Regions from separate parts of the Promicromonospora sp. CA-289599 genome, predicted to be linked through region 2. Evidence: predicted binding sites of a transcription regulator. Region 2 holds the regulator's gene; each other region holds the start of a gene.
What was found. Region 2 encodes LexA, which represses DNA repair genes until DNA is damaged. Its sites were predicted from a motif close to TCGAACANNTGTTCGA; they were not measured.
Positions count from the first base shown of each region.

Region 1 (10,415 bases), 4.8 Mb from region 2:
CTCGCGGCGAGCGACGAACCCCTCTCGATCGCCGCGGGGCCCGACGTCGTCCTGCCCTGGGTGGTCCGGGCCGGCCGTGACCTGCTCGCCGCCGCAGGCCGTGACACCGCCGACCTGGCCGCCATCGGTATCGGGCTGCCGGGCCCCGTGGAGCACTCGACGGGGCGCCCGATCAACCCGCCGATCATGCCCGGCTGGGACGACATCGACGTCCCCGGCATCCTCGGCGCCGAGCTCGGGGTCGCCGTGCTGGTCGACAACGACGTCAACATCATGGCGCTCGGTGAGCACCGGACCGCCTGGTCCGACGTCTCCGACCTGCTGCTCGTCAAGGTCTCCACCGGTATCGGCGCGGGCATCATCGCCGACGGCGCCCTCCGCCGCGGCGCCCAGGGCGCGGCGGGCGACGTCGGGCACATGTCGGTCCCGGGCGCCGACCACGTGCCCTGCCGGTGCGGCAACACCGGCTGCCTCGAGGCCGTGGCGAGCGGCCGGGCGGTCGCGACAGCGCTGGCCGCCCAAGGGCTGGAAGCCGCTGACAGCGCTGACGTCGTCGCGCTCGTCCGGTCCCGGGGCACCGCGGCGAGCCAGGCCGTACGGCAGGCCGGCCGCGACATCGGCGGCGTCCTGGCCTCCTGCGTGAGCGTGCTCAACCCGTCGGTCATTGTGATCGGCGGGGTCGTGGCCGACGCCGGCGAGCACCTCATCGCCGGCATCCGCGAGGCCGTCTACCGCAGGTCCCTGCCGCTGGCCACGCAGCACCTGCGCATCGTCACCTCCCGTGCGCGCGAGGGCGCGGGCGTCCTCGGCGCGAGCGCCATGGCGGTGGACCACGCCCTGTCCCCCGCGGCGGTCGATGCCCTGACCGCCTGACCCCGGCCGGCCCTGCCGGCCCCCTGCCAGCCCCTGGCCGGGCTGCCCCGCCGAGCCCGCACCCATACGCTGGTGGGCACGGCATTCCTGCGCACGAGTGACCGGCAACCAGTCCCCCACCGCAAAGGATCCAGCACCAGTGACCAGCAACACCGACACCCACCAGCCCCTCGCGGTCGACCCCACCTGGTGGCGGCAGGCGGCCGTCTACCAGATCTACCCGCGCAGCTTCGCCGACGCGAACGGCGACGGCATCGGTGACCTGCGCGGCATCATCTCCCGTGTGCCGTACCTCCGGGGGCTCGGTATCGACGCGATCTGGCTCAGTCCGTTCTACCCCTCCGCGCTGGCCGACGGCGGGTACGACGTCGCCGACTACCGCGACGTCGACCCCAGGATCGGCACGCTCGACGAGTTCGACGAGATGGTCACCGCACTGCACGCCGCGGGCATCCGCGTGATCGTCGACATCGTGCCGAACCACTCCTCGGACCAGCACGTCTGGTTCCAGGAGGCGCTCGCCGCGGGTCCCGGCAGCCCGGAGCGCGCACGCTACGTCTTCCGGGACGGCCTCGGCGCGGACGGTTCCGAGCCCCCGGCCGACTGGGAGAGCATGTTCGGCGGGCTCGCGTGGACGCGCGTACCCGACGGCCAGTGGTACCTGCACCTCTTCGCCAAGGAGCAGCCGGACTTCAACTGGGACAACGAAGAGGTCCGCGCGGACTTCCGCAAGACCCTGCGGTTCTGGTCGGACCGGGGCGTCGACGGGTTCCGCATCGACGTCGCGCACGCCCTGACCAAGGAGCTCGGCGACACCCTGCCCACGCAGGCGGAGATGGACGCCATCACGGAGCCCGGCGCGCACCCGCTCTGGGACCGCGACGAGGTCCACGAGATCTACGCCGACTGGCGCAAGGTGTTCGACGAGTACACGCCGCCACGCATCGCCGTGGCGGAGGCCTGGGTCTCGACCCCGCGGCGTCCCCGGTACGCGAGCGCCGAGGGGCTCGGCCAGGCGTTCAACTTCGACCTGCTGGAGGCCGACTTCGACGCCGAGCAGTTCCGGACGATCATCGCCGACAACCTCGCGCTGTCCGCGGCGTCCGGGTCCTCGACGACCTGGGTCTTCTCGAACCACGACGTCGTGCGCCACGCCACCCGCTACGCGCTGCCGCCGCGCGACGGCGACCCGGCGAAGCAGGGCAGTGCCTGGCTGCTCTCGGGCGGTACGGAACCCGCCGCCGACGTCGCCCTGGGCCTGCGCCGGGCACGTGCCGCGACACTGCTCATGCTGGGCCTGCCGGGCAGCGCCTACCTCTACCAGGGCGAGGAGCTCGGCCTGCCGGAGGTCGCCGACATCCCCGCGGCGGAGCGTCAGGACCCGGCGTTCTTCCGCAACCCCGGCGTCGACGTCGGACGCGACGGCTGCCGCGTGCCGCTGCCGTGGACCCGGGAGGGCAAGTCCTTCGGCTTCGGCGAGGGTGGCGCGCACCTGCCGCAGCCCGCGACCTTCGGGGCGCTGTCGGTAGAGGCCGAGGACGGCGCGCCCGGCTCGACGCTGGAGCTCTACCGGGCGGCGCTGGCGCTGCGCCACGAGCTGCAGACCGACGAGACGCTCGAGTGGGTGCCCGGACGCGCCGACGTCGTCCACTTCACGCGCCCGAACGGCTGGCACGTCGTGACCAACTTCGGTCCGGACGCCGTACCGCTGCCGGACGGAGAGGTGCTGCTCACGAGCGAGCCGCTGCCTGGCGGCCTGCTGCCCGGCTCGACGACGGCGTGGGTGCGCGCCGCGGTGTGACGCGCGGCCGGCCGGTCAGCCGTCGGTGTTCGGGGACACCGGGGCGCCGGTCGGCGTCGGCGTGGGCGACGCGGTGGGGCTCGGCGTCGGCTCGGGGGTCGGCTCGTCGGACGTAGTGGGCGTGGGCTCCGGAGTCGGCTCCTCCGTCGGGTCGGTGGTCGGGTCCGACGTCGGGGGTGGTGGGCCGTCGGTCGGCGTCGTGCCCCCGCCCCCGCCGCCTCCGCCGGAGCCGGAGCCGGAGCCGGAGCCGGAGCCCGGGTCGGATCCTGATCCGCCGGAGCTGCCGGAACCACCGGTGCCTGTGCCTGCGCCCGGTGTGCCTTCGCCGGTGGCGCCCTGATCGGGCCCGGCGCCCGACGACGCCGTCCCGTCCCCCAGCAAGCCCGCGTCCGCGCCGCCCGCGCCGTCATCGCCGTCGTCGCGGGGTTCGCCCGCCTCCGTGTCGTCCGCATCGCGCGGGCATGTCTCCGCACGCTCGCCGGTGTCAGCGTCGTGGATGTCGTCGGCGGGGACGAGCGGCAGGTCGAGGGCCGTGCGCTCGACCGGGCCCGTGGTCTCGGTGTCGGGGCGGTCCGCCCACAGCATGGTCAGGCCACCGATCCCCAGGGCGAAGGCCGCGAGCACCCCGCACCCGACCGCGACCATGGTCAACCTGCGCACGCCGGTGCCGGGCGCTGGAGGCGGTGTGACCGACTCAGCTGGTGCGGCTGGTGGGGCTGGTGCGGCTGGTGCGGCTGGCAGGACTGGTGAGGCTGGTGAGGCTGGTGGGAAGCCGTGCGCGACGGCGTCGACGTCCGACGCTTCCGGCGCACCGTCGTCCGGCAGGCCGGGCAGCGCGACCAGGTCCCAGGCCGGCCCGCTCACCGAACCTGGGGCGAGCTTGCCGAGCTGCGCTGTCTCGAGCTGCTCGAGGTGCCGTGTCGGCCGCGGGTTCTCCCTCACGCGGGAACGATAGCGCCCAAGGGTGAAAAGCCGGAATCTCGACAGGCCCGCTGTGGGACGATCCGCCGGTGACGACGACATGGCGGTCCGGACTGGAGCAGTGGCTGGACGACCCAGAGGGTGACGAAGGCCCCGCACCGGAGACGAGCCATCCGGCATTCGCCGAGGTGGCGCCGCCTCAGTTCTACGACAAGGGTGACGAGTTCGCGCCGTTCGGCAACGACTCGGGGTCCGACATGCTGGGCTCCGAGCAGGACTGGTATCGCGACGGAATGACCGACGCCGACCTGCCGCGGATCGTGATCGGCCCTCTCGGCGACTGGGACACCGAGAGAATCGCGGACGGGCTGTGGTCAGGCGAGTCGGACTTCATCGACGACTGGTTCGCCGCCTGGGGTGACTCGGATGCCGCTCATCACGTGTATCACGAGACCAACGGGGTGATCGCTGCGACTGTCGGGCAGTTCAAGGTTCGCGGCCTGCTGAACCCGACCATACGGAGGGTTGGTCTTTTCGCGCTGGCCGTCAAGCAGGGCAGCCTCGACGACGGCGACGTACGGTACCCGCACTGGGAACACAGAGCCCGAGCCCGAGCCGGCGCCGAGGCCGTGCGCAGGGTGCTGATCGCCGCCCCCGTGGTCGGCTCGCCCCTACATCGGGGTGAACCCCTGCCCACCGGCCTCGACCGGAAGGCGCTGGACACCCTCGGCGGCGGCCCAGCCGCATGAGCGCGCAACAGGAGCGGAGCGGCATACCCCCGGCCCTGCAACGCGCGAAACGCATGGCGATGGCGTCGATGCTGACCGGCGTCGCCGCGGCGCTTGTCGGCGCCGTCGTCTGGCACGCCGGCAGCAAGGGCCAGCTCCTCCTGGTCGCGGGCATCATGAGCGGCCAGACCCTCGCCTTTCTGTTGTGGCTCTTCACCGGCTTGTCCGTCATCGTGCTGGGGTTGGTCGGGTTCCGGCTGTTCGTCATCGGGTACGAGGCGTTCACCGCGACCATGGCGGCGCTCTTTCTCTGCGCGGTGATCCTGGCTGCCGCCGTCGGCGTCCTCATCACGGGCCTCCTCTCGCTGCTGAGCGCGGAGGTCACGTACAAGACACTGCACGAACTCGACCGCCCCGCCGGGAGGCAGGTAGTCATCGAGGAATCCGTGTCGTTGCGCGGCAGCACCTCGTGGCGGTTCTACGTGGGCGGGCCGTTCCTCTACGACGAGATCACGGCGCCGACGACCACCGTCGAGTGCGCGGAGCTCAGCAACGCAGGGCAGACCACGTTCGAGTACGGCGAGTACCTGCTGCGGACCGGCAGGGAGGGCAGGGATGTCATCACGTACGCCCCCGAGGGACACCTGAGCTGCCACCACGGCGACGTATCGCGGATGGTCCTCCCGGACTGACCGCCGGTACGAGAACCTAGCCGAAGCCAACATCTCGCCGTACGACCAGGTGTCGCGCAGCCAGGCGAGCGCCATCAGGGGCGGGCTTGGACCCCCTCAAGGCCGATCCTCGCGGAGCGCTCGGTGCGGACGCGGCCCGGCCGCTGGCACTTCTCGAACAGGCCACGCGACATCTGCATGACGCTCTGAAGAGTTATCCACAGATTTGAAATCCAGCAAGCGGATCGCACGCGTGTTCGACATAATAGATGCACTGAGGGAGCGAGAACTAGAGACCAGCAGCGATCAAGATGGGCGGGGGTGGGCATGGTGGAGCACACGACGAACAGCGGTCCCGCTGGTGACCCGCCTCCTGCTGCGGCCTCGATCGAGGAAACCCTCGCCCGGATCGAGAACGAGATCGACCACCTCACCACCCAGACCAGCCCGGAGACCCTGACCGGGTGGGATGCGCCGAGCATCGGCCGCCTGGTCGAAGCGCACACCCGGATCCGTCGGCTGACCGGCCGCCTGGACGGGGTCCGGTACACGCTGCTACCGAGGATCGAAGCCGAGGGTTCCTGGCGCTCCGGTGGCATGACGCGTACGTTCACGTCCTGGCTGAGGCTCCGTGAAGGCATCTCCGCACACACGGCAGGCAAGGACATGACGATCGCGCGGCGTCTCGCGACGGCGCTGCCCGCCACCCGGGAGCGCCTGGTCGCCGGAACCCTCGGTGTGGACCACGCGAGGGTGATGACGGAGGTCGCGCCCACGAGCGAGACGCGTACGGATGCGTTGGCGTGGTTGATCGATACCCGTACCGGGCACACCACCACCCCGGAACAGTTCGTGCAGACCGTTGCCGTCGACCTCCCCGACCCCGCAGACGACCCGGACGGGGCACGGACCCGGGAGCTGGTCACCCAGGTCCTGGAAGGCGCGGTCACGGACGGGACCCTGGTCACGGGTGAGGGCATCGTCCTACGTGAGGCGGGTGTGTTGAACGCGGACCAGTTCCGCACGGTCGCGCGCCGGTTCGCGACCGTGACCGACCCGGACACCGACGACCTCGATGACGACAAGGCGGCCCGCGGTGAGTTCTTCGACCTGGCCAAGACGTTCGGCGGGTACCACGTGGCCGGGTTCCTCACCGACGAGCACGGCCTCCTGGTCAGCACCGCGATCAACGCGGTCCTGGGCGCCCCGTCCGCGGACGACGGTCGCACCACGACGCAGCGCCGCGCACAAGGCCTCGCCGACATCGCCCGGGTCGTGCTGGACACGAACCAGGCCTCCCCAGGGGCCGCGATCGCCCCGCACCTGAACGTGACCGTGTCCTGGAACGAGTTCGTCACCCAGGTCACCCGCACCCGCGACGGCCTATGCCTGTCCTGCGGACAGACCCGACCCGGGCGCGGCAACCGCCCGGGCGCGGGTCCGAACGTCCCGAGCACCAGCACCGGTAGCGGTAGCCCGACCGGCAGCCCCACCAGTAGTCCGGGTGGAGACCAGGGTGGCTGGAGTACCGCGGGAGCAACAGTGTCCGGGTTCTTGTCCTCCGGTGGTCCGGTATTCACCGAGACCGGCGGCCGTGCCCCACGCGCCCTCGTGCGCCGCCTGGCGTGCCACAGCGCGGTCACCCGGATCGTGTTCGGACCCGACGGCGCCGTCCTGGACGTCGGACGCGCGCAACGCACCGTGACAGGACAGATGCGACGCGCCGTCATCGCCAGAGACCAACACTGCGTCTGGCCAGGGTGTGACCAACCACCCTCACGCTGCGAGGTCCACCACGCCATCACCCACTGGGCCGACGGCGGAAACACCTCCATCACCAACAGCGCCCTGCTGTGCTGGTACCACCACCAACTCGTCGACACCAAGAACATCACCATGCACTGGACCGGCAAGACCACCACCACCGACAACGACGCGACCACCGGTGCCCTGCTGGAGACCGGGTGGGCCTTCACCGACGCCTACGGACACCGCATCCGACTACCCGAACCCATCGAAGCCCCACCACCCAGCACGAACCCGAGCCCGGATCCACCAGACGCCGAAGCCGCCTGACTTACGGGGCGTGGTGGCGGGACCATCACAGCGCACGCTCAGAGCTGGACTGCCGAGTCAGGCACCGACGGATCGCTACGAGGCATCCGCGCCCGCCGAGGGCCGCTTCGCGCTCGGACCTGGCAGTCGCAGGACCACGTGGCACCTCGCGCGCCACTCAGACCTGAACTCCTGCCACCGGATTCAACGACTCAGCTTGATCGGCTTCAGGCCTTACCGCCGGATCCCGTCCGGGAGCGCCGTCCGTGAGGAGACCGCCACGATCGTCAGGCACAGCGCGACGGCGACCGCACCGAAGCCGAACATCTCGCCGTACGACCAGGTGTCGCGGAGCCAGGCGAGCGCCATCGGGACGAAGAACCCGATGTAGGTCAACGAGTAGAAGACGGCGGTCAGTCCGGCGAGCTGGCCCGGCCCGGCGATCCGCGCGACCTCGCTCAGCCCGGCCACCAGTGCGAGGCCGTAGCCGGTACCGAGGACCACTGCCGCCACCACGCCGATCGGCAGCGACAGCGCGGTGGACGCCCAGCCGGCGAGCGCCATCCCCGCACCGATGATGGTCAGAGCCACGATGGAGGCACGGGCCGACGACGGCGTATCGATCCGGCGGGCCACGACCTGGATACCGATACCGCAGCCGAGCGCCAGGATGGCCATGACGCCCGCGAAGGCGATGGGGAAACCGCCGACCTGGTCGGTGAGCAAGCTCGGCAGCACCGCGAACGCGCAGCCGGCACAGCCGAACACCCAGGGCGCGAGGGGCACGACCACCCGCAGGAACCTGGGGTCCCGGACGGCGGTGATGCGCAGGTCGTCGAGCAGCGGGGCCCGCTCGTCACGCGGGAGGCGCCGGCGGGTCTCCGGGACGCGGAGCAGCACCAGGCCGGCGACCAGGGATCCGGCCGCGTGCAGCACGTACGACAGGAGAGTGGGCCAGGGGGCGAACTGCGCGAGCATGGCGGCGATGCCCGCCCCGGAGAGGAATCCCGCGGTCAGGGAGAGCGATCCGCGACGAGGCCCGGCGGCACGCTCGCCGGTGGCGGCACTGAGCTCCGTGAGCCAGGTGGATCCCACGGCCATGGCCAGCCCGAGCGCGACGCCGCAGAGCAGACGGCCGATGGAGAGCACCACGGGGCTCGCCGGGTCCAGCGCGAGGACGAGCGACCCGAGCGCCGAGAGCGGCGCCGCGGGCAGCAGCAGCGGGCGGCGGCCGAACCTGTCGGACAGCGGCCCGCCCAGCAGCAGCGCGGGAACGAGACCGAACACGTAGACGGCGAGGAGCGCGTCGACGGTGACGGGCCCCATGACGCCCTGCTCGCGGTACATCACGAGCAGCGGGGTGAACTCGTTGCCGCCCCAGGCCACGGCCAGGAGCACGGCGGCGACCGGCCACCAGGTGCGCCGTCCCACGGAGAGCGGGAACGAGGCAGAGGTCTCCCCGGGGCGCGAAGGTGGCATGACCTCATCCTCCGTAATGCGCACCGGGTGGAACAACCCGTGGGGCTGTGAGCGTGCGCACAGGCACGTCACAGCCCCACGGGGTCACGGCAGGAGAAGCTACGGGCTACTTGCTGTCGGAGGAGCCGTTCGCCTCGGCAGGCTCGGCGGTGGCTGCCTCCTCGGAGGCGGTGCTCGCCGAGCCGTCGTCGTCGGTCGAGCCTGCGGGCTCGGTGTCGGACGCGCTGTCGGACGCGGTCTCGGACGCGGTCTCGGCGTCGTCCTCCTCGGGCTCCCGCCCCGGCTGGTACACCGAGGGCTCGGGCTCCGGGTGACGCCGGCCCTGCACCACGATGATCGCGATGCCCACGAGGATCGCCACCCCCGACGTCCAGATGTTCGCCGGGACGCCCAGCGGGGCGTCGCTCGTCGGGTCGATGCGGATCGCCTCGAGCCAGCTGCGGCCGAGGCCGTACCAGATCAGGTAGAGGCCGAACATGCGGCCCCAGCGCAGGCCGGCGCCAGGCGTGCCGCCGTCGGCCAGCAGCGCCTCGTTCCGGCGGACCACCCGCCGCTCGATGACGAGCAGCAGCGAGATCCCGATGAGGTTCCAGATCATCTCGTACAGGAACAACGGGTGGAACAGCGTGCCCTCCGGAGTCCCGACCGGGAACATCGGAGCGTCCGACCGGATCTCCAGGCCCCAGGGCAGCGTGGTCGGCAGGCCGAACAGCTCCTGGTTCACGTAGTTGCCCAGCCGCCCGATCGCCTGGGCGGCGAGCAGGCCGGGTGCCAGGGCGTCGGCGAACGACCAGAACCGCAGGCCCGTCAGGCGGCAGCCGATCCAGACGCCGACGGCGCCGCCGAGGAGCGACCCGAACAGGGCGTTGCCACCCTCCCAGATCCGGATCCAGGCCCACGGGTCGACACCGGGGCCGGTGAAGTCCCCGAGGTGGGTGAGCACGTGGTAGATCCGGGCGCCGACGATGCCGATGGGCACTGCCCACATCGCGATGTCGAGGGCGAGACCGGGGGCGGCACCGCGTGCGCGGAGACGCCGGTCCGTGATGTACGCGGCGGCGGCGATGCCGGCCAGCAGACACAGGGCGTAGGTGTGGATGGTGAGCGGACCCAGGTGGATCTGGGACCACACCGGGTCGGGGCTGGGGATACTGGCCGGAAGCACGACACCGAAGGTACCGCGCCTGACCGACATCGTGGGCATCGAACTCGGCGCGCACAGAAAAATCCGCCGCAACCCAGCGATTCGGCCCGGAAGTCGCGTGACTTCCGGGCCGGATCACTGGGTTGCGGCGGAGCGGGGTCGTGGCGGAGTCGCCGGGGACTCAGCGCTTGCGCTTCTCCCGGACGCGCACCGAGATCTCGATCGGCGTGCCCTCGAAACCGAACGTCTCGCGCAGGCGGCGCTCGATGAAGCGGCGGTAGCCCGCCTCGATGAACCCCGTCGCGAAGATGACGAACCGCGGCGGACGGGTCGAGGCCTGCGTCGCGAACAGGATGCGCGACTGCTTGCCGCCACGCAGCGGGTGCGGGTGCGCGGCCACGAGCTCGCCGAGGAACGCGTTCAGCTTGCCCGTCGGGACGCGCCGGTCCCAGGACGCGAGCGAACGCTCGATCGCCGGGACCAGCCGCTCGCTGTGCCAGCCGGTGCGGGCCGACAGGTTCACGCGCGGCGCCCAGGTGATCTGCACCAGCTCCTTCTCGATCTCACGCTCGAGGAAGGGGCGCCGGTCCTCGTCCATGAGGTCCCACTTGTTGTACGCGATGACGAGCGCGCGGCCCGCGTCCACGACCTGCTGGATCACGCGGATGTCCTGCTCGGTCAGGGGCTCGGACGCGTCCACCAGGACGACGCCGATCTCCGCCTTCTCGATGGCGGCCTGCGTG
Region 1 covers NZ_JBNJNI010000001.1:15,070-25,484, forward strand. The annotation lists gene ACQEVI_RS00055 (ROK family protein) at 1-873, shown strand, start outside; gene ACQEVI_RS00060 (glycoside hydrolase family 13 protein) at 1,013-2,674, shown strand; gene ACQEVI_RS00065 (hypothetical protein) at 2,690-3,616, opposite strand; gene ACQEVI_RS00070 (hypothetical protein) at 3,685-4,344, shown strand; gene ACQEVI_RS00075 (hypothetical protein) at 4,341-5,015, shown strand; gene ACQEVI_RS00080 (DUF222 domain-containing protein) at 5,322-7,070, shown strand; gene ACQEVI_RS00085 (MFS transporter) at 7,284-8,528, opposite strand; gene lgt (prolipoprotein diacylglyceryl transferase) at 8,635-9,723, opposite strand; gene der (ribosome biogenesis GTPase Der) at 9,854-10,415, opposite strand, start outside.
Region 1: a site for LexA is predicted at 5,240-5,255, ahead of ACQEVI_RS00080 (DUF222 domain-containing protein). Genes of this name have one in related genera too.

Region 2 (10,415 bases):
CAGCACAGAAGCGCGCGGCGTTCGCCCTGGTGGGTGTTCTGTCCGTCGCGGGAACCCTCACGGCCTGCGGCTCGTCCGACGAGCCGGCCGCGGAGCCCACGGGCCCCGTGACCATCGAGGTCTCCATCGACGCCGGTCTCGAGCAGGAGGCGATCGACGCCTTCGACGAGCGCATCGCGCAGTTCGAGGAGGCCAACCCGGACATCCAGGTGGAGACGAAGGAGTTCACCTGGTCCGGCACGACGTTCGCCGCCGAGCTCGCGGGCGGCACGCTGCCCGACGTCTTCCCGATCCCGTTCACCGACGGCCGGGCGCTCATCGAGCGCGGGCAGATCGCCGACGTCAGCGAGCTGGTGGCCGAGCTGCCCTATGCGGACCAGTTCAACCCCACCATCGCGGCGGCGGGCCAGGATGCCGAGGGTGGCATGTGGGCCGTCCCGATCGCCGCCTACAACCAGGGCCTGCACTACAACCGGGCGCTCTTCGAGGAGGCCGGGCTCGACCCGGACAACCCGCCGGCGACGTGGGACGAGGTGCGCGACGCCGCCAAGGCCATCGCGGACAAGACCGGTCAGGCGGGCTACGCCCACATGACGCAGAGCAACACGGGCGGCTGGATCCTCACCACCGAGACGTACGCGCTCGGCGGCCGCATCGTCGAGGGTGAGGGCGAGGAGACGACCGCCACCGTCGACAACGACGCCACGGTCCAGGCGCTCGAGATGCTGCAGGAGATGCGCTGGGAGGACGACTCGATGGGCTCCAGCTTCCTGTACGACTGGGGCACCATCAACCAGGACTTCGCCGCCGGGAAGATCGGCATGTACATCTCGGGCGGTGCGAACTACCCCAACCTGTTCACGCAGAACCAGATGAACCCCGACGAGTACGGCGTCACCGTGCTGCCCCTGGAGGGCGACGACGCCGGCACGCTCGGCGGCGGCACGCTCGCCGCGGTGAGCTCCGCGGCGTCCGAGGTCGAGCAGGCGGCCGCCGTGAAGTGGATCGACTTCTACTACGTCTCCAAGCTGACAGACCAGGACGCGGCCGTGGCCGAGGCCGAGGTCGCCGCCGAGACCGACCAGCCCGTCGGCGCCCCCGCCCTGCCGATCTTCGACCGGGCGGCGTACGAGGAGCAGCAGGGCTGGATCAAGGACCTCGTCAACGTCCCGCTGGAGAACTTCGCACCGATGACGGAGCAGATGTTCGACCAGCCGGTCATCCCCGAGCCCGCCGTCGCGACCCAGGACGTGTACGCGACGCTCGACCCGGTGGTCCAGGCGGTGCTGACCGACGAGAACGCGGACATCGACGCCCTGCTCGCCGACGCGCAGACCCAGGTCCAGACCCTGCTCGACCGCAGCTGACCGCCGCAGGCCCGGCTCGCGCCCTGCTGGTCGAGCCTGTCGGGACCCACCGAGGCCTCGACAGGCTCGACCGCCGCAGGGTGGCGGGCCGGACCATCGACGAGGAGGATCCACGTTGACCACCATCTCCAGCCCGCGCCCGGTAGCGGCGCAGGCACCACCGCCGTCGTCCACCGCGGCGCGCCGCACCCGACGCCGCACGCCCAAGGACTGGCTGCGCGAGGGCGGTCTGAGCACCCTGATCATCGCCCTGCCCATGATCCTCGTGTTCGGCGTCTTCTCTTGGTTTCCCATCGGCCGCGCGCTCGTCATGAGCGTCCAGGAGACGAACCTCGTCACGGCTCCCGTGTACGTGGGGCTCGACAACTTCGTGTTCGTGCTGCAGGACCCCCTGCTGGGCAAGGCCGTCCGGAACACGCTGTGGTTCGCGCTGCTCGCGCTCGTCTTCGGGTACCCGCTGCCGCTGGCCGCCGCGGTACTGATGAGCGAGGTACGGCGGATGCGGGGCCTCTTCTCCGCGCTGGCCTACCTGCCCGTCGTCGTGCCGCCCGTCGTGGCGGTGCTGCTGTGGAAGTTCTTCTACGACGCCTCCGACACCGGCGTCTTCAACACCATCGCCGGCTGGGTGGGGCTCGGCCCCTACCCCTGGCTCCAGGACGCCGGCAGCGCCATGCCCTCCCTGGTCCTCGAGGCGACCTGGGCCGCGGCGGGCGGGACGGTGATCATCTACCTCGCCGCGCTCGTCGGGGTGCGGACCGAGCTCTACGAGGCCGCGGAGGTCGACGGCGCGGGCGTCTGGCGCAAGATCTGGCACGTGACGCTGCCGCAGCTGCGCGGCGTCCTCTTCATCACGCTGATCCTGCAGATCATCGGCACCTCACAGGTGTTCCTCGAACCGTTCCTCTTCACCGGGGGCGGCCCCAACAACGCGACCCTCACCATCCTGATGCTGATCTACGACTACGCGTTCGGGAGCAGCCTCGGCGGCAACTACGGAGCCGCGACCGCCCTGAGCCTCATGCTCGCGGGCGTCCTGGCAGTCCTCTCCGCGGTGTACTTCCGCGTGACCCGACCCTGGAGCAGCTGACATGGCAGCCACCATCGAACGCGGCATCGTCTCGACGCACGACCGGCGCCGGCCGAGCGTACGCACCTCTCTCGGCGTCCTGCAGGGCGGACTGCTGGTCACCCTGGTCGTCTTCGGGCTCGGGCCGATCCTCTGGCTCGCGAAGGCCGCCGTCACCCCCACCCAAGAGACCCTGCGCCAGCCGCTCGGGATGTTCCCCACCGGGATCGACTGGGCCAACCTCACCACGGCGTGGAACCGGGCCGAGATCGACCACTACTTCGTCAACACGCTGATCGTGGCGCTGGGGGCCTGGTTCTTCCAGATCCTCGTCGCCACCACCGGCGGCTACGTGCTGTCGGTGCTACGGCCCAGGTACGGCAACGTCATCTTCTCTCTCGTGCTCGCGACGCTCTTCGTGCCGTCCGTCGTGCTCCTCGTCCCGCTGTACCTGACCATCCTCGACGTGCCGATCGTCCACATCAGCCTGCTCAACACGTTCTGGGCGGTCTGGCTGCCCATGGGCGCCAGCGCGTTCAACGTGCTGCTCGTCAAACGCTTCTTCGACGGCCTCCCGCGCGAGATCTTCGAGGCCGCCCGGGTCGACGGCGCCGGACCCTTCCGGCTGCTGTGGAGCATCGTGCTACCGATGTCGAAGCCCATCCTCGGCGTCGTCTCGGTGTTCGCCGTCATCGCCGCCTGGAAGGACTACCTCTGGCCCCTGCTGGTCCTCCCGGACCCGGCCCACCAGCCGCTCTCCGTCCGGCTGCCCGCCATCGCCCCGTACCTCGAGCTCGACGTGTTCCTCGCGGCGCTCGCGATCTCCACGGTGCTGCCGATCGCCCTCTTCCTCGCCTTCCAGCGCCTCTTCCTCAGCGGCGCCGGACTGGGCGGCGCGGTCAAGGGATAACCCTTCGGCCGGCCGCCGGCACCTGTGGACGAGATGGGGTGCATGTCGGTGGTCCGGCCTAGGATCGAGTGCGTGACCAGCCTTTCCGACGCGCCCCCCGCAAGTACCGACATCCCCGAGGTCGAGGAGCTTCTCGACCTCGCCGTCGGTGAGCTGGGCGGCGGGCGCCGGGACGGCCAGCACCGCATGGCCGTGGCCGTCGGCGAGGCCATCGAGAAGGGCGAGCACCTGCTCGTCCAGGCGGGTACCGGCACCGGAAAGTCGCTCGGCTACCTGGTGCCCGCCGTCCGGCACGCGGTCGCCGCCGAGAGCAAGGTCATCATCTCGACGGCGACGCTCGCCCTCCAGCGCCAGGTCATCACGCGCGACCTGCCGCTCGTGGCCAAGGCCGTGACACCGCAGCTCCCGCGCGAACCGAAGATCGCACTGCTCAAGGGCTGGCACAACTACCTCTGCGTGCACAAGGCCGGGGGCGGGTACCCCGCCGACGAGCCCACCCTGTTCGACCTGCCCGGCGGCGAGGACCACCCGCGCACCGAGGAGCCCGCGGCTTCCGGCGGCGCTCGCGGCCGGCGCAGGGACGACGGCGCCACGCTCGCCGACCACGTCCGCCGTCTGCACGAGTGGGCGAACGAGACGGAGTCGGGCGACCGCGACGACCTCGTGCCGGGCGTGCCGGACCGGGCGTGGCGCCAGGTCTCGGTGACCGCCATGGAGTGCCTGGGCGGCAAGTGCCCGATGCTCGCCGAGTGCTTCCCCGACAAGGCTCGGGCCACCTCCCGGGAGGCCGACGTGGTGGTGACCAACCACGCGATGCTCGGCATCGCGGCCACCGGTAGCCCCGGCATCCTGCCGGAGCACGACGTCGTGGTGGTGGACGAGGCGCACGAGCTCACGGACCGGGTCACGTCCTCGGCGACCGTGGACCTGTCCATGGCCTCGGTGGAGAGCGCGGCACGCCTGGCACGGCGGCACGCGGGCACCAACACCGATGCGCTGGACGCCGCGGCCCAGGCGCTGGGGACGCTGCTGGTGACGGCCCCCGCCGAACGGTTCCCGAACGGTCTGCCCGACGAGCTGCGCCTGGCGGTGGCCGCGGTGCGCGACGCCGCCCGCGAGGTGCTGAGCACGCTCAAGCCGGAGGCGAGCGGTAGCAAGGGACAGGCTCCGGGCCAGCCCGAACCCGGCCTGAAGATGGCGCAGGGCGCCATGCTGCAGCTCTTCGAGACGGCGGAACGCATGTCGTTCCAGGACACGACCGCCGACGTGCTGTGGTGCTCACGCCCTGACAACAACTGGGGCGGGTTCGCCGACAACGTGACCCGGCTGCACGCGGCGCCGCTGCACGTGGCTGGTCTGATCCGGATGCACCTGCTGGGCGAGGCGACGGGCGTCTTCACGTCGGCCACGCTGGCGCTGGGCGGCACGTTCGACGCGGTGGCCGGCACGCTCGGCCTCAAGGGCGAGGATGCCCCGCCGTGGCAGGGTCTCGACGCCGGCAGCCCGTTCGACTACCCGCGCCAGGGCATCCTGTACATCGCGCGGCACCTCCCGGCGCCCGGCCGCGAGCCGACGACGGAGGCGCAGCTCGACGAGATCGCGGAGCTGATCACCGCCGCCGGCGGCCGCACGCTCGGGCTCTTCTCCTCGCGTCGCGCCGCGAACGCCGCGGCCGAGGCCATGCGCGAGCGGCTCGACCTCCCGATCCTGGCGCAGGGTGACGACCAGCTGCCCACGCTCGTGCGCGAGTTCGCCGAGGATCCGGAGGCATGCCTGTTCGGCACGCTGTCCCTGTGGCAGGGCGTGGACGTGCCGGGTCCGTCGTGCCAGCTCGTGCTGATCGACCGCATCCCGTTCCCGCGCCCCGACGACCCGGTCAAGGCGGCACGCGCCAAGGCAGTGGAGCAGGCAGGCGGCAACGGGTTCATGGCGGTGTCCGCGCAGCACGCGGCACTGCTGCTCGCACAGGGGGCCGGGCGCCTCGTGCGGAGCATGGACGACAGGGGAGTGGTGGCGGTCCTCGACCCGCGCCTCGCGACGGCCCGCTACGCATCGTTCCTCACTCGTTCGATGCCGGGGTTCTGGCCGACCACCGACCCAGCACTGGTGCGCGCCGCGCTGGCGAGGCTCGACACCTAGTCCGGCTCGACACCTAGTCTGGGGAGCATGGCAGCCCTTTCGGACATCCCGGCCGACCGGTCCTCCGGCACCCGCACCACCAAGATCGCTGTGGTGGGCGCGGGCGCGGTGGGCTCCACGCTGGCGTTCGCCGCGCTCGCGCGGGGCTCGGCGCGGACCATCGCCCTGCACGACGTGAACCGGGCGAAGGTCGAGGCCGAGGTGCTCGACCTCCAGCACGGCCTCATGTTCACGCCCCAGGCGCAGGTGATCGGCTCGGACGACGTCGGCGTCTGCGCGGGAGCTGACGTCGTGGTCGTGACCGCGGGGGCGAAGCAGAAGCCAGGGCAGACCCGGATCGACCTCGCCGAGGGAACGATCGGCCTGATGCGCGACATCCTGCCCGGTCTGGTCGACGTCGCGCCGGACGCCACGTACGTCATGGTGACCAACCCGGTGGACGTCGTGACCTACGCGGCGCTCAAGATCTCCGGCCTGCCGCGCGAGCGGATGTTCGGCAGCGGCACGGTCCTGGACTCCTCCCGGCTCCGCGTGGTGCTCGCCGAGCGCTGCGGCGTGGCGGTGGGGAACGTGCACGCGTACATCGCCGGAGAGCACGGCGACTCGGAGATAGCGCTGTGGAGCTCGGCCTCGATCGGCGGCGTGCCGCTGCTCGACTGGGAGCCCCTGGGCGGCAAGCAGCCGCTCGACGTCGCGGTGCGTACGGAGGTGCACCGCGAGGTGGTCGACTCCGCGTACCGGATCATCTCCGGCAAGGGGGCGACCAACTACGCCGTCGGCCTGGCTGCTACCCGCATCATCGAGGCGGTGCTCAACGACGAGGGCCGGATCATGCCGGTGTCCTCGCTGCTGGACGACTACCACGGCATCAGCGACGTGTGTCTGTCCGTGCCGTCGCTCGTGGACCGGCGGGGTGTCACGGCCAACGTGCGGGTGCCGATGTCCGACGACGAGCTGGCGGGCCTTCGCGCCTCGGCGGAGAGCGTGCGCGCGGTCCAGAAGCGCTTCGGCTTCTGACGCAGCGGCCGTACGGCCCCAAGGACGACGAGAACGGGGTTGTGTTCCTGCCGGATCGGCATCGGAACACAACCCCGTTCTCGTCGTCCTTGGACGCCCTACCGGCTACAGGGACCGCAGCACCGCGACCACGCGGCCGAGGATCTGGGCCTCATCGCCGGGAATCGGCTCGTAGGCCGGGTTCTGCGGCAGCAGCAGCACGTGACCGTCGGTCTGCTTGAACGTCTTGACCGTGGCCTCGCCGTCGATCATGGCGGCGACGATCTCGCCCTGCTCCGCGACGTTCTGCTGCCGCACGACCACCCAGTCGCCGTCGCAGATCGCGGCGTCGACCATCGAGTCGCCGGCGACCTTGAGGAGGAACAGCTCGCCGTCGCCCACCAGCTGGCGGGGGAGCGGGAACACGTCCTCGACGACCTGCTCGGCAAGGATGGGGCCACCGGCCGCGATCCGGCCCACGAGCGGCACGTACGACGGCGGGGGAGTGCTGGCGTCGTCGGGCACGGAGCCACCCCAGTGGACCTGGCCGCTGCGGCGCGGCTCGGGCCAGTGGATCTCGCCGCGCGTCGGCTTGTCGACCTGCTCGGCCATCGGCTCCACGAGCTCCATGGCGCGCGGCCGGTTGGGGTCGCGGCGCAGGAAGCCCTTCTTCTCGAGCATCTGGAGCTGGTGCTTGACGCTCGACGGGCTGGCCAGCCCGACGGCCTCGCCGATCTCGCGCATCGACGGCGGATAGCCGCGCGTCTCGAACGACTGCCGGATCGTGTCCAGCACGAGGCGCTGCCGTTCGGTGAGGCGGTCTGTCGGCGAGATCGTGTGCACGTCAGCGACCGCCTTGTCGGCTGGCGTGTCCAGCGTGGCGACGCCGGAGGCTGCCGTGTCGACGGCTCTCGTGTCGCTGGTCCCGTCCCGTCCCGTCATGCCCGTGCCCCTCCCGTTCCGACAAATGTTCTCCTGTGCGCTACCCACTCTAGGTCACAAACGCGCTCGGCTCAAACGAATGTTCGAGCGTGTCTCGACATGGACGGTGTCCCGTGCTACACAATGGTACGGGCGTTCGACGAACGCTTGTATGAACGACAGAAGCTCTGCACACTTCGAGGAGGGGCCATGGGGGACGTGATCCCGCTGCGGCAGTACACCCCGACGTATGAACAGGCGTATGCGCCGTCGTATGGCCGGGCGTACGCACCGGCGGCCGGACCGGCTGCGGTTCGTGCGTACACCCCGGCGGAGGGGCGCACGCTCGCCGACCGGCTGGGCCTGGCCGGCCTGCGGCTCACCCGGCGCGGCCGCGTGGTCCTCGTGCTGCTCGCCATGCTGCTGGTCGCACCGATGGTCACGTGGGGGGCGACGGCGGTCGCCAGCTCCCCGGGGGAGCCCACCGAGGTCCGGGTGCATGCGGTGCAGCCGGGCGAGACGCTCTGGGGCTTCGCCCAGGAGGTCGCGAGGCCCGGCGAGGACGTGCGGCACGCGGTCGGCAGGCTGCAGGAGCTGAACGGGATGTCGACCGGCAGCGTGCGCGTCGGGGAGCTGTTGCTCCTGCCCAAGGAGTGACCGAAGGCGTCGATTCACCGACGAATGTTGCGGCTATGTTGCAAGGGGGTGGTTTGCCCGCTTACGGTCGGGGCGCGACCGGAGGCCTCCGGTCGATGGTCGACCACGCAGGAGTGAGCATGCACTGCCCGTTCTGTCGCCACGCCGACTCGCGCGTGGTGGACTCGCGGACTGCCGACGACGGCCTGTCGATCCGGCGGCGGCGGCAGTGCCCGAACTGCAACCGGCGGTTCACCACCGTGGAGACCGCGAGCCTGTCCGTGGTCAAGCGCTCCGGCGCCACCGAGCCGTTCAGCCGCGACAAGGTCGCCGCGGGTGTGCGCAAGGCGTGCCAGGGGCGTCCGGTGAGCGACGACGACCTGGCGATCCTGGCCCAGCGGGTCGAGGAGACCCTGCGGAGCAACGGCAGCGCGGAGATCGACGCGTACGAGGTGGGTCTCGCCATCCTCGGCCCCCTGCGCGAGCTCGACGAGGTCGCCTACCTCCGGTTCGCGAGCGTCTACCAGGCGTTCGACTCGCTCGAGGACTTCGAGAGCGCGATCACCTCGCTCCGCGCGGAGCGCGCCGAGCGGGCCGCCGCCGCTCAGGCATAGGAGCCGGCCCGGCCCGGCGCGCCGTCGTCGGCCGCGCTCGCCCAGGTGAAATCCAAAAATGTTGGCACCCGGCTGCGCCGTGGTGCAGGCTGGGGCCGACGACGGACCCGATCGAGGGACCCCCGGAACAAGAGGAGGTGATCGGTGTGACGGACGAGAAGCCCAATGCCGAGGTGGCCGAGACCAAGGGTGTTGAAGAGCCCAAGGTCGCGACAGCGCCGAGCACGGACGCGAAGGCGAAGTTCAAGGAGGCTCTGGACCGCAAGAACGCGGCTCGGAGCCGGACCTCCGCGGGCGATGTGAACACCGGCGCGGTGCACGGCTCGGAGACGACCGGCCCCGTGCAGAAGATGTTCCGCCGCAAGTCCGGCTGATCCATCGGTGATGGAGGCCGCTGACCTGGTGAACGACCAGGTCAGCGGCCTTGTCTTTCGGCGCTGCCTCAGCTGACCGGTGTGAAGTCCCGGCTCCCGAGGAAGGCCGGTCGAGCCTTCTGCGCTGCGAACGGCTCGACCGCGGTGTTCTCGACACTGTTGTAGACCAGGAAGATGTTCGATCGGGGGAACGGCGAGATGTTGCCGTTGGAGCCGTGCATGCAGTTGCAGTCGAACATGATCGCGCTGCCGGCCTTGCCGGCGAGAACGTCGATGCCGTGCGAGCTGGCCATGCGGGTGAGGATGTCCTCATCCGGGGTGCCGGCGTTCTGCATCACCAGTGACGACTTGTAGTTGTCGTTCGGCGTCCGGCCGGTGCAGGACACGTAGGTCTTGTGCGTGCCGGGCATGATCATCAGCGGGCCGTTGAACGAGTAGTTGTCGGTCAGCGAGATCGAGATGCTGACCGTCCGCATCCGTGGCAGGCCGTCCTCGGCGTGCCACGTCTCGAAGTCCGAGTGCCAGGCGAAGTCGCCGCCACCGAAGCCGGGCTTGAGATTGACGCGGCTCTGGTGGATGTAGACGTCGGAGCCGAGGATCTGCCGGGCCCGCCCCACCACCCTGGGGTCGCGTGCGATCCGCGCGAAGATCTCGCTGGTCCTGTGCACCTCGAAGATGGTCCGCACCTGCTGCGAGGTGCCTTCGATGATCGTGCGCTCGTCGGCTCGGACCTCGGGGTCGGTGGAGAGCCGCTGCAGCTCCGCACGAAACTCCTGCACCTCGTCCGGCGTGACCAGGTCCTCGAATGCGAGGTAGCCGGTCCGGTCGAAGCCGTCCAGTTCGTCCTGGCCCAGCGGGCCGTCGGCCGCGCTGCCCCACACCACCTTGTCCTGGCGCGGGATCTCGGAGGCGTCGCCTTCGACACGGGTGGGGTACAGGTCCTTGCTGGTGGTGTCCGTCGTCATACGGCAGCCTCCTCCTGTGCGGTCTCGTGCGTGATGAGCGGGTAGACGCCGTCGGCGTCGTGCACCTCCCGGCCCGTGACGGGCGGGTTGAACGTACAGATCAGCCGCATGTCCGTCGTGGGGCGCATGGTGTGCTTCTCGTTGCCGTCCAGCAGGTACATCGTGCCGTCCGAGATCTCGTGCACCTCGCCGGTCTCCCGGTTCTCGAGCTGTCCGGTACCGCCCACGCAGTACACGGCCTCGACGTGGTTGGCGTACCACATCTCGGTCACGGTCCCGGCATACATGGTGGTCTCGTGGAACGAGAAGCCCGCGCCTTCCTTGGCGAGGACGAGCCTGCGGCTACGCCAGGTCTCCGACCGCACGTCGCGGTCGGTGCCGTCCAGGTCGGCGATCCGTGTGACGATCACTTGTCTTCCTCTCCTCG
Region 2 covers NZ_JBNJNI010000001.1:4,766,567-4,776,981, forward strand. The annotation lists gene ACQEVI_RS21235 (ABC transporter substrate-binding protein) at 1-1,367, shown strand, start outside; gene ACQEVI_RS21240 (carbohydrate ABC transporter permease) at 1,483-2,454, shown strand; gene ACQEVI_RS21245 (carbohydrate ABC transporter permease) at 2,456-3,343, shown strand; gene ACQEVI_RS21250 (ATP-dependent DNA helicase) at 3,416-5,482, shown strand; gene ACQEVI_RS21255 (L-lactate dehydrogenase) at 5,510-6,499, shown strand; gene lexA (transcriptional repressor LexA) at 6,605-7,420, opposite strand; gene ACQEVI_RS21265 (LysM peptidoglycan-binding domain-containing protein) at 7,610-8,056, shown strand; gene nrdR (transcriptional regulator NrdR) at 8,176-8,649, shown strand; gene ACQEVI_RS21275 (DUF5302 domain-containing protein) at 8,796-9,023, shown strand; gene thpD (ectoine hydroxylase) at 9,092-9,988, opposite strand; gene ACQEVI_RS21285 (ectoine synthase) at 9,985-10,398, opposite strand; gene ectB (diaminobutyrate--2-oxoglutarate transaminase) at 10,395-10,415, opposite strand, start outside.

Region 3 (10,415 bases), 440 kb from region 2:
GGCTGCACCACCGCCGACGTCGGCGTCGTTGCACCTCGCCCGGTCGGGTTACGTGAACAGGCCGCTGTAGGCGTTCAGGGCCGGCTGGCCGCCCAGGTGCGCGTACAGGACCGTGGACTCCTTGGGGATGTCGCCGCTCGTGACGAGATCGATCAGGCCGGCCATGGACTTGCCCTCGTAGACCGGGTCGATGATGACGCCCTCGAGCCGGCCGGTGAGCCGGATCGCGTCGAGCGTCGACTCGACGGGGATCCCGTACTTGTCGCCGGCCCAGCCGGGCAGCACGGTGATCTCGTCGTCGCGCAGCGGCCGCCCGACGCCGATCAGCTCCGCCGTGGCGCGCGCGATCCGGGCCACCTGGTCGCGCGTCTCGTCGAGCTTCGCGCTCGCGTCGATCCCGATCACCCGGCGGGGTCGGCCGCCGGCCTCCTCCAGCGCGGCGAACCCGGCGATCATGCCCGCGTGGGTGGACCCGGTGACCGCGCAGACGACGATCGTGTCGAAGAAGACGCCCAGCTCACGCTCCTGCTGCTCCACCTCGTACGCCCAGTGCGCGAACCCGAGGCCGCCGAGCCGGTGGTCGGACGCGCCGGCCGGGATCGCGTACGGCGTACCGCCACGCTCCTTGACCTCGTCGATCGCGCGGGTCCAGGAGTCCTTGAACCCGATACCGAAGCCCGCCGGGTCGAGCCGGACCTCCGCACCCATGATCCGGCTCAGCATGATGTTGCCGACCCTGTCGGCGACGGAGTCGGGCCAGTCGACCCAGTTCTCCTGCACCAGCACGGCCTTGAGCCCCAGCGACGCGGCCACCGCGGCGACCTGACGCGTGTGGTTCGACTGGTAGCCCCCGATCGAGACCAGCGTGTCCGCACCCTGCGCGAGGGCGTCCGGGACGATGTACTCCAGCTTGCGGGTCTTGTTGCCGCCGTAGGCCAGGCCCGCGTTGCAGTCCTCGCGCTTGGCCCAGACCGACGTACCCCCGAGGTGGGCGCTCAGGCGCGGCAGCGGGTGGACCGGGCTCGGCCCGAACGTCAGCGGGTGGCGGGGGAAGTCGGACAGGGCCATGGGTTACTCCTCGTTGACACGCGGGTCTGTGGGCGGGTCTGTGGGCAGGGTGGACCAGGTGTCGAAGGCGACGGCCGCCGCCTGGTCCGCGTCCCCGGCGGCGCACAGCCGAATCAGCTCGTCGTGCCGGGCGAACGACGCGCGGCCGCCCAGCGTCGAGAACCGGAGGCGTTCGGCGCGGCGCAGCACCGGCGTGAACTGGTCGAGGACCGACGCGAGCGCGCGGTTCGCCGCCACGGCCACCGGCACGTCGTGGAGCGCGTCGTCGGCCCGCAGCGCCGCCTCGACGTCGCCCGCCTCGATCGCCGCGCGGAACTCGCGGTTGGCCGCCCGCATGGTGTCGAGGTCGGCCTCCGTGAGGCTCCGCACCGCCTCGCGCACGGCCACCTCGTGCATCGCCGCGACGACGTCGCGAGCCCCGCGCACGTCCCGCAGGTCCAGGGAGCTCACCACCGTCGAGCTGCCGGGACGCGCGACGACCAGCCCGGCCTCGGCCAGGCGGAGCAGCGCCTCACGCACCGGCGTCCGGCTGACGCCGAGCCACGCCGCGAGGTCGCCGTCGCGCAGCTGCTCCCCCGGCGCGAAGCTGCCGTCGACTATGGCGTCGCGGAGGCGTCGGTAGACGTCGTCGCGCAGCAGACGCCGACCGATCGGGGGCACACTCGCGGGGATAGGCATGTAATATATTGCATACCAATCGCCGGGTTTTGGCAAGGGTGGAGTTTTGCCCCGCGGGGCGCCTGCCCCTGTCACACCACACGAACGGCACGCTCTATCGTGGCCCCATGCCCGACCCCACACCGCTCGACGAGATCCTGCGCGAGCTCGCCGCGCTCGAGAACCCTAGGTTCCGAGCGGTCAACGAGCGCAACGGGGACGACCACGGCGTCAACCTCTCGCAGCTGCGCGCCGTCGCGAAGCGCCTGAAGAAGCAGCACGAGCTGGCCGTCGGGCTGTGGGCGACCGGCGACACGGCCGCCCGCCTCCTCGCCACGCTGGTCTGCCGTCCCCGGACCTTCACCCCGGCCGAGGTCGACGCGATGGTCCACGACATCCGCTCCCCCAAGCTGCTCGACTGGTTCGTCGTCAACGTCGTGAAGCCCGGCAGGTTCGGCGAGGAGCTCCGCGAGCGCTGGGCCGCGGACGGCGCCGACCTGGTCGGCCGGGCCGGCTGGACCCTGCAGAGCGACAAGGTGGTCAAGGCGCCGGCCGACGTCGACCTCGACGCGCTGCTCGACACGATCGAGCGGGACATGAAGGACGCACCCGAGAACACGCAGTGGGCGATGAACACCTGCCTCGCGATGATCGGGATCAACGACCCCGGACGACGCGCACGGGCGATCGGCATCGGCGAGCACCTCCAGGTCCTCGCCGACTATCCGGCCTCGCCTGGCTGCACGCCGCCGTACGCTCCGGTGTGGATCGCCGAGATGGTCGGACGCCAGGAGCTGGCCGGAGCCTGACCGGCGGGCCGTAGCGCCTGGTAGAGGCCCGTTACCGCGCCTCCTGGTAGGGGATCACCACTCGGTTGATGACGAGCAGGCCCGCCGCCGCGACCGGCACCGCCACGAGGGCGCCGAGGATCCCGCCGAGCGCCGCACCGGCCAGGGCCGCGACGATCACCAGCACACCGGGCACCGCCACGGCGCGGCTCATCACCCGTGGGGCCAGCACGTACGCCTCCACCTGCATGTACACGAGCAGGAGGATCGCGACGACGAGCGCAGCGACCGGGCTCACGGTCAGCGTCGCGAGCACCACCAGGATCGAGCCGATGACCGTTCCGACGACGGGGATCAGCGCCGCGATGAACGCCATGACGGCCAGGAGGATCGGCGCGGGGCTGCCCGCGAACACCGTCAGCAGCAGGGTGAACGTGGCGTTGATGGTCGCCAGGAACAGCTGGCCCGCGACATACCGGCCCACGGACTCCAGCACCTCGTTCAGCAGGGAGCCGGTGATGTCCCGCCGGGACCGGGGCACGAGCCGCAGGACGGCGCCGACCATGGTCGGCAGGGATACGGCGAAGTAGATCGTCAGGGCCGCGACGATGACGACCGCCGTCACACCGTTGATCAGCCCGGTGCCGACCTGCAGGACACCACCCGCGATCGCCGTGAGCTGGCGGGGATCGGTGAGCAGCTCGGTCAGCGACGCCAGCAGACCGCTCAGGTTGAGTGCGACCAGGTTGTCGTTGGTCCAGACGTACCAGGCCTGGTCGGGCAGCTCCCGCAGCGCGTCGACCAGCTGGGTGACGAAGATCCCGACCTGCGGGACGGCCAGCGGCAGCACCGCCACGACGAAGAGCGCGAGGACGGCGGCGGATCCGACGATCATCACCGTCGCGGCCACCCACCGCAGCACGCCCCGCGAGACGAGGTACCGGATCCCCGGATCCAGCGCCAGCGCCAGGAACAGCGCCAGCCCGACGTACACCAGGACCGTCGCCACCGCCTCGATGGCGCCCAGCACCACGAGGCCGGCACCGACGCCCAGGGTCGCGAGCACCGCGTACCCGAACGGGTTCGCGGGCAGACCGACCGTCGACGTCCGCCCACCCGCGCTACGAGCACGTGGGACCCGCGGTGACCGCACGCGCGCCGCGTCGTGCCGTGCCCCCGCTCTCCGCGCACTGGACGATCGCGACAGGGCGCCAGGACGTTGCGGCAAGCGGGCCATTGCGCTCCGTGTGTTCTCAGGTCGGTTCTCAGGTTGGTTCTCAGGTGCTCCGCGAGGAACACGCTGCGGGTCACAGCCTTGCGGAAAGCGGGCCGCTTGTCGCCGTCGGCTCGCGGACCGACGTCGACCGGCTGGATCGACCGGCTGAGGGGTTCTCCCCGGGCCTCCCACCTCGGGGACGTGGTGGCGTCTGATGGACTCCGACAGGAGCACTGACCCCGTGCCACACCGCTCGGCACGGGAAACGAGCAAGGAGAGGTACCCATGCGTGGAGTTGTCATGTATGCGCCAGGCGATGTCCGGGTCGAGGAGCGCGAGGACGCCAGGATCATCGAGCCGACCGACGCCGTGATCCGGGTCACCGCCGCGTGCATCTGCGGCTCGGACCTGTGGCCGTACCGCGGGGTGGAGGCCCTGAACGGCCCGACCCCGATGGGCCACGAGTACATCGGGATCGTCGAGCAGGTCGGCGACGAGGTGCGGGACATCAAGGTCGGCGACTACGTCGTCGGCTCGTTCGTCGCCTCGGACAACACGTGCGAGATCTGCCAGGCGGGCTACCAGTCCCGCTGCATCCACAACGTGATGATGGGTTCGGAGGGCACCCAGGCCCAGCTCGCCCGCATCCCGCTGGCCGACGGCACCCTGGTCGCCACGCCCGGAACGCCCGACGCCGACCTCGTCCCGTCGCTGCTCGCCGCCTCCGACGTGCTGGGCACCGGTTGGTTCGCCGCCGTGGCCGCCGAGGCGGGGCCCGGCAGGACCATCGCGGTCGTCGGCGACGGCGCGGTCGGTCTCTCGGCGGTCCTGGCCGCCAAGCAGCTCGGCGCGGAGCGCATCATCGCGTTCAGCCGCCACCCCGAGCGGCAGGCGCTCGCCCGCGAGTTCGGCGCCACGGACATCGTCGAGGAACGCGGCGACGCCGGCGCCGCGAAGGTCAAGGAGCTCACCGGCGGGTACGGCGCCCACGGCGTCGTCGAGGCAGTGGGTACCGAGGAGTCGATGTGGCAGGCCATCAACTCCGCCCGGCCGGGCGGCTACGTCGGGTACGTCGGCGTCACGCACGGCGTCCAGCTCGACGGCCTGAACCTGTTCTTCACCGGCGTGCACCTGCACGGCGGCCCTGCGCCCGTGCGCCGGTTCCTGCCCGAGCTGATCCAGCTGATCTGGGACCGCACGATCGACCCGGGCAAGGTCTTCGACCTCACCCTCCCGCTCGAGGAGGCGGCCGAGGGCTACAGGGCGATGGACGAGCGTCGGGCCACCAAGGTGCTGCTCACCCTCTGACGGCCGGGGTGCCCTGCCAGGGCCTCCCACGCCGGCGAGGTCGCCCATACCGTGGAGACCATGAGCACCAAGGACGAGGTGCGGGAGTTCCTGGTCTCCCGCCGCGCGAACGTCACCCCGCAGCAGGCGGGCATCCCCGACTTCGGCGGGGAGCGGCGGGTACCGGGACTGCGCCGGGAGGAGGTCGCCATGCTTGCCGGCGTCAGCCTCGACTACTACACGCGGCTGGAGCGCGGGAACATCCGCGGCGCTTCCGAGAGCGTGCTGGGCGCGATCGCCCGCGCCCTCCAGCTGAACGACGCCGAACGCGAGTACCTGTTCGACCTCGCCCGCACGGCCCCCGCCTCCGCGGCCGCGCGCGACCGCAAGCCCGTCGCACAGTCGGTACGCACCTCCGTGCAGCGCGTGCTGGACAACATGGCCGTGCCCGCGATCGTGCACAACTCGAACCAGGACCTCGTGGCCTCGAACGTCATGGGTCGCGCCCTGTACGCCCCGCACTTCGACACCGACGGCACGCCGAACATCGCCCGATTCATCTTCCTCGACCGCCGCGCCCGGGACTACTACGTCGACTGGGCACTGGCCCGGCGCACCGCCGCGGCGATCATGCGGCTCGAGGCCGGACGCGACCCGCTCAACAAGGAGCTCACCGCGCTCATCGGCGAGCTCTCGACCCGGAGCCCGCAGTTCCGCGAGGACTGGTCGGGGCACGACGTCCACGAGCACCGCACCGGGGTCAAGTCGTTCCAGCACCCGGTGGTCGGCCGCGTCACCGTCGCGTTCGACGTCTTCGCGATGCCCGGAGAGGCGGGACTGCAGATCGTCACCTACAGCCCTCCCCCGAACACCGACTCCGCGGAGAAGTTCGCGCTGCTGGCCAGCTGGGCGGCCACCCAGGAGGCGGAGCACGCTCCCGGCGGCGGCCTGGTGAGCAGGTCGCACGACGGCGTGAGCCAGCCCGCGAGCTCCGACTGACCAGCCGAGGTCGCACTGGCGGGGCGTCCCGGACCGGCCTCCGGGGCATACCGATCGTGAACCGATGAGTTATCCACAGATTTGAGATCTGCCGTGCGGACCGCACGAGTGTTCGAGATAATAGATGCACTGAGGGAGTGAGAACTAGAGACCAGCGATTCAGATGGGCGGGGGTGGGCATGGTGGAGCACACGACGAACAGTGGTCCGGCCAGTGACCCGCCTCCTGCTGCGGCCTCGATCGAGGAAACCCTGGCCCGGATCGAGAACGAGATCGACCACCTCACCACCCTGACTACCCCGGAGACGCTGACCGGGTGGGACGCGCCGAGCATCGGCCGCCTGGTCGAGGCCCACACCCGGATCCGTCGGCTGACCGGCCGCCTGGACGGTGTCCGCTACACGCTGCTACCGAGGATCGAGGACGAGGGTTCCTGGCGCTCCGGTGGCATGACGCGTACGTTCACGACCTGGCTGAGGCTCCGTGAAGGCATCTCCGCGCGCACGGCGGGCAAGGACATGACGATCGCGCGGCGTCTCGCGACGGCGCTGCCCGCCACCCGGGAGCGCCTGGTCGCCGGCACCCTGGGTGTCGACCACGCCCGCGTGATGACGGAGGTCGCACCCACCAGTGAGACGCGTACGGATGCGTTGGCGTGGTTGATCGATACCCGTACCGGGCACACCACCACCCCGGAACAGTTCGTGCAGAGCGTCCCGGTCGACTTCCCCGACCCGGCCGAGGACCCGGACGGGACCCGTACCCGGGAGCTGGTCACCCAGGTCCTGGAAGGCGCGGTCACGGAGGGAACCCTGGTCACGGGTGAGGGCATCGTCCTACGTGAAGCGGGTGTGTTGAACGCGGACCAGTTCCGCACGGTCGCGCGCCGGTTCGCGACCGTGACCGACCCGGACACCGACGACCTCGATGACGACAAGGCCGCGCAGGGTGAGTTCTTCGACCTGGCCAAGACGTTCGGCGGGTACCACGTGGCCGGGTTCCTCACCGACGAGCACGGCCTCCTGGTCAGCACCGCGATCAACGCGGTCCTGGGCGCCCCGTCCGCGGACGACGCCCGGACCACGACGCAGCGCCGCGCACAAGGCCTCGCGGACGTCGCGCGGGTGGTGCTGGACACGAACCAGGCCTCCCCAGGGGCCGCGATCGCACCGCACCTGAACGTGACCGTGTCGTGGAACGAGTTCGTCACCCAGGTCACCCGCACCCGCGACGGCCTGTGCCTGTCCTGCGGACAGACCCGACCCGGCTCCACGACCCGACCAGACGCAACGAGTGCAACGGGTGCCGCAGGCACAGCGGGTACCGCAGGCACCGACACAGCCAGTCCGACGACAGTGGCCGGATTGCTGACGTCTGGTGGTCCCGTGTTCACCGAGACCAGCGAGCGTGCCCCACGCGCCCTGGTGCGTCGCCTGGCGTGTCACAGTGCGGTGACCCGGATCGTGTTCGGAGCCGACGGCGCCGTCCTGGACGTCGGACGCGCCCAACGCACCGTGACCGGACAGATGCGACGCGCTGTCATCGCGAGGGACCAGCACTGCGTCTGGCCCGGATGTGACCAACCACCCTCACGCTGCGAGGTCCACCACGCGATCACCCACTGGGCTGATGGTGGGGGCACGTCGGTGACGAACAGTGCCCTGCTGTGCTGGTACCACCACCAGCTCGTCGACACCAAGAACATCACCATGCACTGGACCGGCAAGACCACCACCACCGACAACGACGCGACCACCGGTGCCCTGCTGGAGACCGGGTGGGCCTTCACCGACGCCTACGGACACCGCATCCGACTACCCGAACCCATCGAAGCCCCACCACCACGCGACACCAACCCGACCACCGAGCCGACGCCACCCATCGAAGCCGACCGACCGGCCGACCGAACCTGGCGTGACCCGACCAGCCCGATCCCGCTGCCAAGCCCACCGAGCCCGCCAGAGCACCTCACCCGGCAGTTCCGCCTGGCCGGCTAGCTCACCGGCCTGACCAGCACGGCAGGCACTCGATGCCGAGCTGGACGTCGGACAGCCGGGCCACGGGCTACCCGGCCACCCAAGCAGCATCGATCCGCTCGCCGAACCGCAGACCATCGCGGTCCCGGCGTGCGGGTTCGACGAGTGGCCGCGTGGGGCCACAGTCATCACGGCCCGGACCCAGCTGCCTGGACGCGTCAGTCCCAACGGAAGAACAGTGCGGCGGTGACGACGCCCACCAGGGTGGTCAGACCGAGGCTGATCAGGTGCGCGGGCTCGACCGGGCTGCCGATCCACGCCGCGGCCAGGGCCTCCACGGCGGCCCCGAAAGGTAGCCACTCCCCTACCGCCGCCAGCGGCTCCGGCAGCGAGGAGCGGCCACCGAACATGCCGCCCAGGGCGCCGAGGCCGAAGAAGGTGACGAGCCCGATCGCCACCGCGGAGTTGGGTGTCGGCGCGACGGCGGCCACGATCATGCCGCCCGCGTACATCGCCGCCATCGCCAGGAGGTAGACCCCGACGGCAGCCCCGAGGTCCACCGGGCGCTGGGCCCCGAAGCCGAGGAACGCCACCGCGAGCGCCAGCGTCAGTCCGACGACCGCCTGCGCGACGCTCACGACGACCTGCGCGACGAGGACCATGACCGGCGAGGCAGGTGTGGCGGACAGCCTGCGCAGGATGCCGGTGCGCCGGTAGTAGGCCAGGAAGCTCGGCATGTTGATGATGCCGATGGTGGCCAGGACCATGGTGAGCACCAGCGGCAGGACATAGGCCTCCAGGGCGGTGAGCCCGTCGGCGACGACCTGGTCGCCCGCCGACTGTGCGCCCGTCACCAGGATCAGGAGGGGCAGCAGCAGGGGGACGACGAGGCCTGCCGTGTCTCGCACGACCATCTTGGCCTCGCACACGATGAGGGTCAGCCAGGCCTGCACGCCCGGCCCCCGGGTCTGTACGACGGTGCTCATTCCGCGACCTCCAGTTCTTTTCCGGTGAGTGCGACGAACGCGTCGTCGAGGGTCTCGGCCCCGGCTCGCGCGACCAGGCCCGCGGGGGTGTCGACGGCGATGACGCGGCCGTCGTCGATGAGCGCCACCTGGTCGCAGAGGCGTTCCACCTCCTCCATCGTGTGGCTGACCAGCAGGATCGTGACGCCTTCGGTGCGCAGGTGCTCGATCGTCGTCCACATCCGGCGCCGGGCGCGGGGGTCGAGACCGGTGGTGAGCTCGTCGAGGATCACCACGCGGGGACGCCCGGCGAGGGCGAGGGCGATCGAGAGCCGCTGCTGCTGGCCGCCGGACAGCTTCTCGAAGCGCACGGCGCGCTGTTCGTCCAGGCCGACCAGCTCCAGGAGCTCCCCGGCCGGGCGGGGGTCGGGGTAGAAGGTGCGGTAGAGCCCGATCAGCTCGGACACGGTGAGGGCTCCGTGCAGGGTGGCCTCCTGCAGCTGGACGCCCAGCACCTGGCGCACCCTGGCGCGGTCGCGCTGCGGGTCCATGCCGAGCAGGCTGACGCGCCCACGGTCGGGCTTGCGGACGCCCGCGATCATCTCGACGGTGGTGGTCTTGCCCGCACCGTTGGTGCCGAGGACGCCGACCACCTCGCCGGGCTCGACCCGGAGGCTCACGTCGTCGACCGCGACCGTGTGGCCGTAGCGTTTGTGCAGGTGCTCGGCGTGGATCGCCGGTTCACCTCTGCCGAAGGCTCTGCTGCTCGCGTCGCTGCTGCTCATGCCACCGGACGCTAGGCGGGCCGCACGGGCCGGCGCGCGTGCCGATGGTCAGGGATGTGAACCATGACTTTCGGCACGGGCGGACGGTCGCGGTCCGCCCGTAGGGTGGATCTCATGCGGCGGCTGGACACGGACGAGTGGTCGGGGCTGGTCATGCTCGCCGTGTCCGTCGCGGTGGCCGGTCCGGCGCTGCTCGGCGTCGTGGATCCCGCGATCCCGCGCGGCTGGTGGACGGTCCTCTTCGCCGTCGTGATCGTCGCCCTGCTTCTCGCCCTGTTCCGCGAACGGCCCGACCCGGCCGGGTACGGGCTCTTCACGGCGGCGGTCGTCGCCTCGTGGGCGGTGGTGCTGACGGCGCCGCACATGGGGCTGCTGCCCGTCCTGCTCGTCGTCACCGCCGCGGTGAGCGTGTACCTGGTGCCGCTGCGGGTGAGCTTTCTCGTCGTCGGGCTGAACACCACGGTCCTCGCGGTCGCCATGGCCCTTCACGGCCGGGACGCCGTCGACGCCCTGGTCACCGTCGGTTTCTACCTGCTCATCCAGATCGCGACGGTGCTGAGCTCCGTCACCCTCATCCGCGAGCAGCGGCTGCGGCGCGAGCTGAGCGAGGCGCACATCGAGCTCCGTGCCGCGTCGGCACTCCTGACCGAGTCGGCTCGCACCGCCGAGCGGCT
Region 3 covers NZ_JBNJNI010000001.1:4,324,542-4,334,956, reverse strand. The annotation lists gene ACQEVI_RS19285 (1-aminocyclopropane-1-carboxylate deaminase) at 49-1,068, opposite strand; gene ACQEVI_RS19280 (GntR family transcriptional regulator) at 1,072-1,746, opposite strand; gene ACQEVI_RS19275 (DNA alkylation repair protein) at 1,854-2,534, shown strand; gene ACQEVI_RS19270 (AI-2E family transporter) at 2,566-3,666, opposite strand; gene ACQEVI_RS19265 (zinc-dependent alcohol dehydrogenase family protein) at 4,015-5,037, shown strand; gene ACQEVI_RS19260 (helix-turn-helix transcriptional regulator) at 5,098-6,015, shown strand; gene ACQEVI_RS19255 (DUF222 domain-containing protein) at 6,195-8,012, shown strand; gene ACQEVI_RS19250 (ABC transporter permease) at 8,210-8,977, opposite strand; gene ACQEVI_RS19245 (ABC transporter ATP-binding protein) at 8,974-9,741, opposite strand; gene ACQEVI_RS19240 (sensor histidine kinase) at 9,856-10,415, shown strand, end outside.
Region 3: a site for LexA is predicted at 6,116-6,131, ahead of ACQEVI_RS19255 (DUF222 domain-containing protein). Genes of this name have one in related genera too.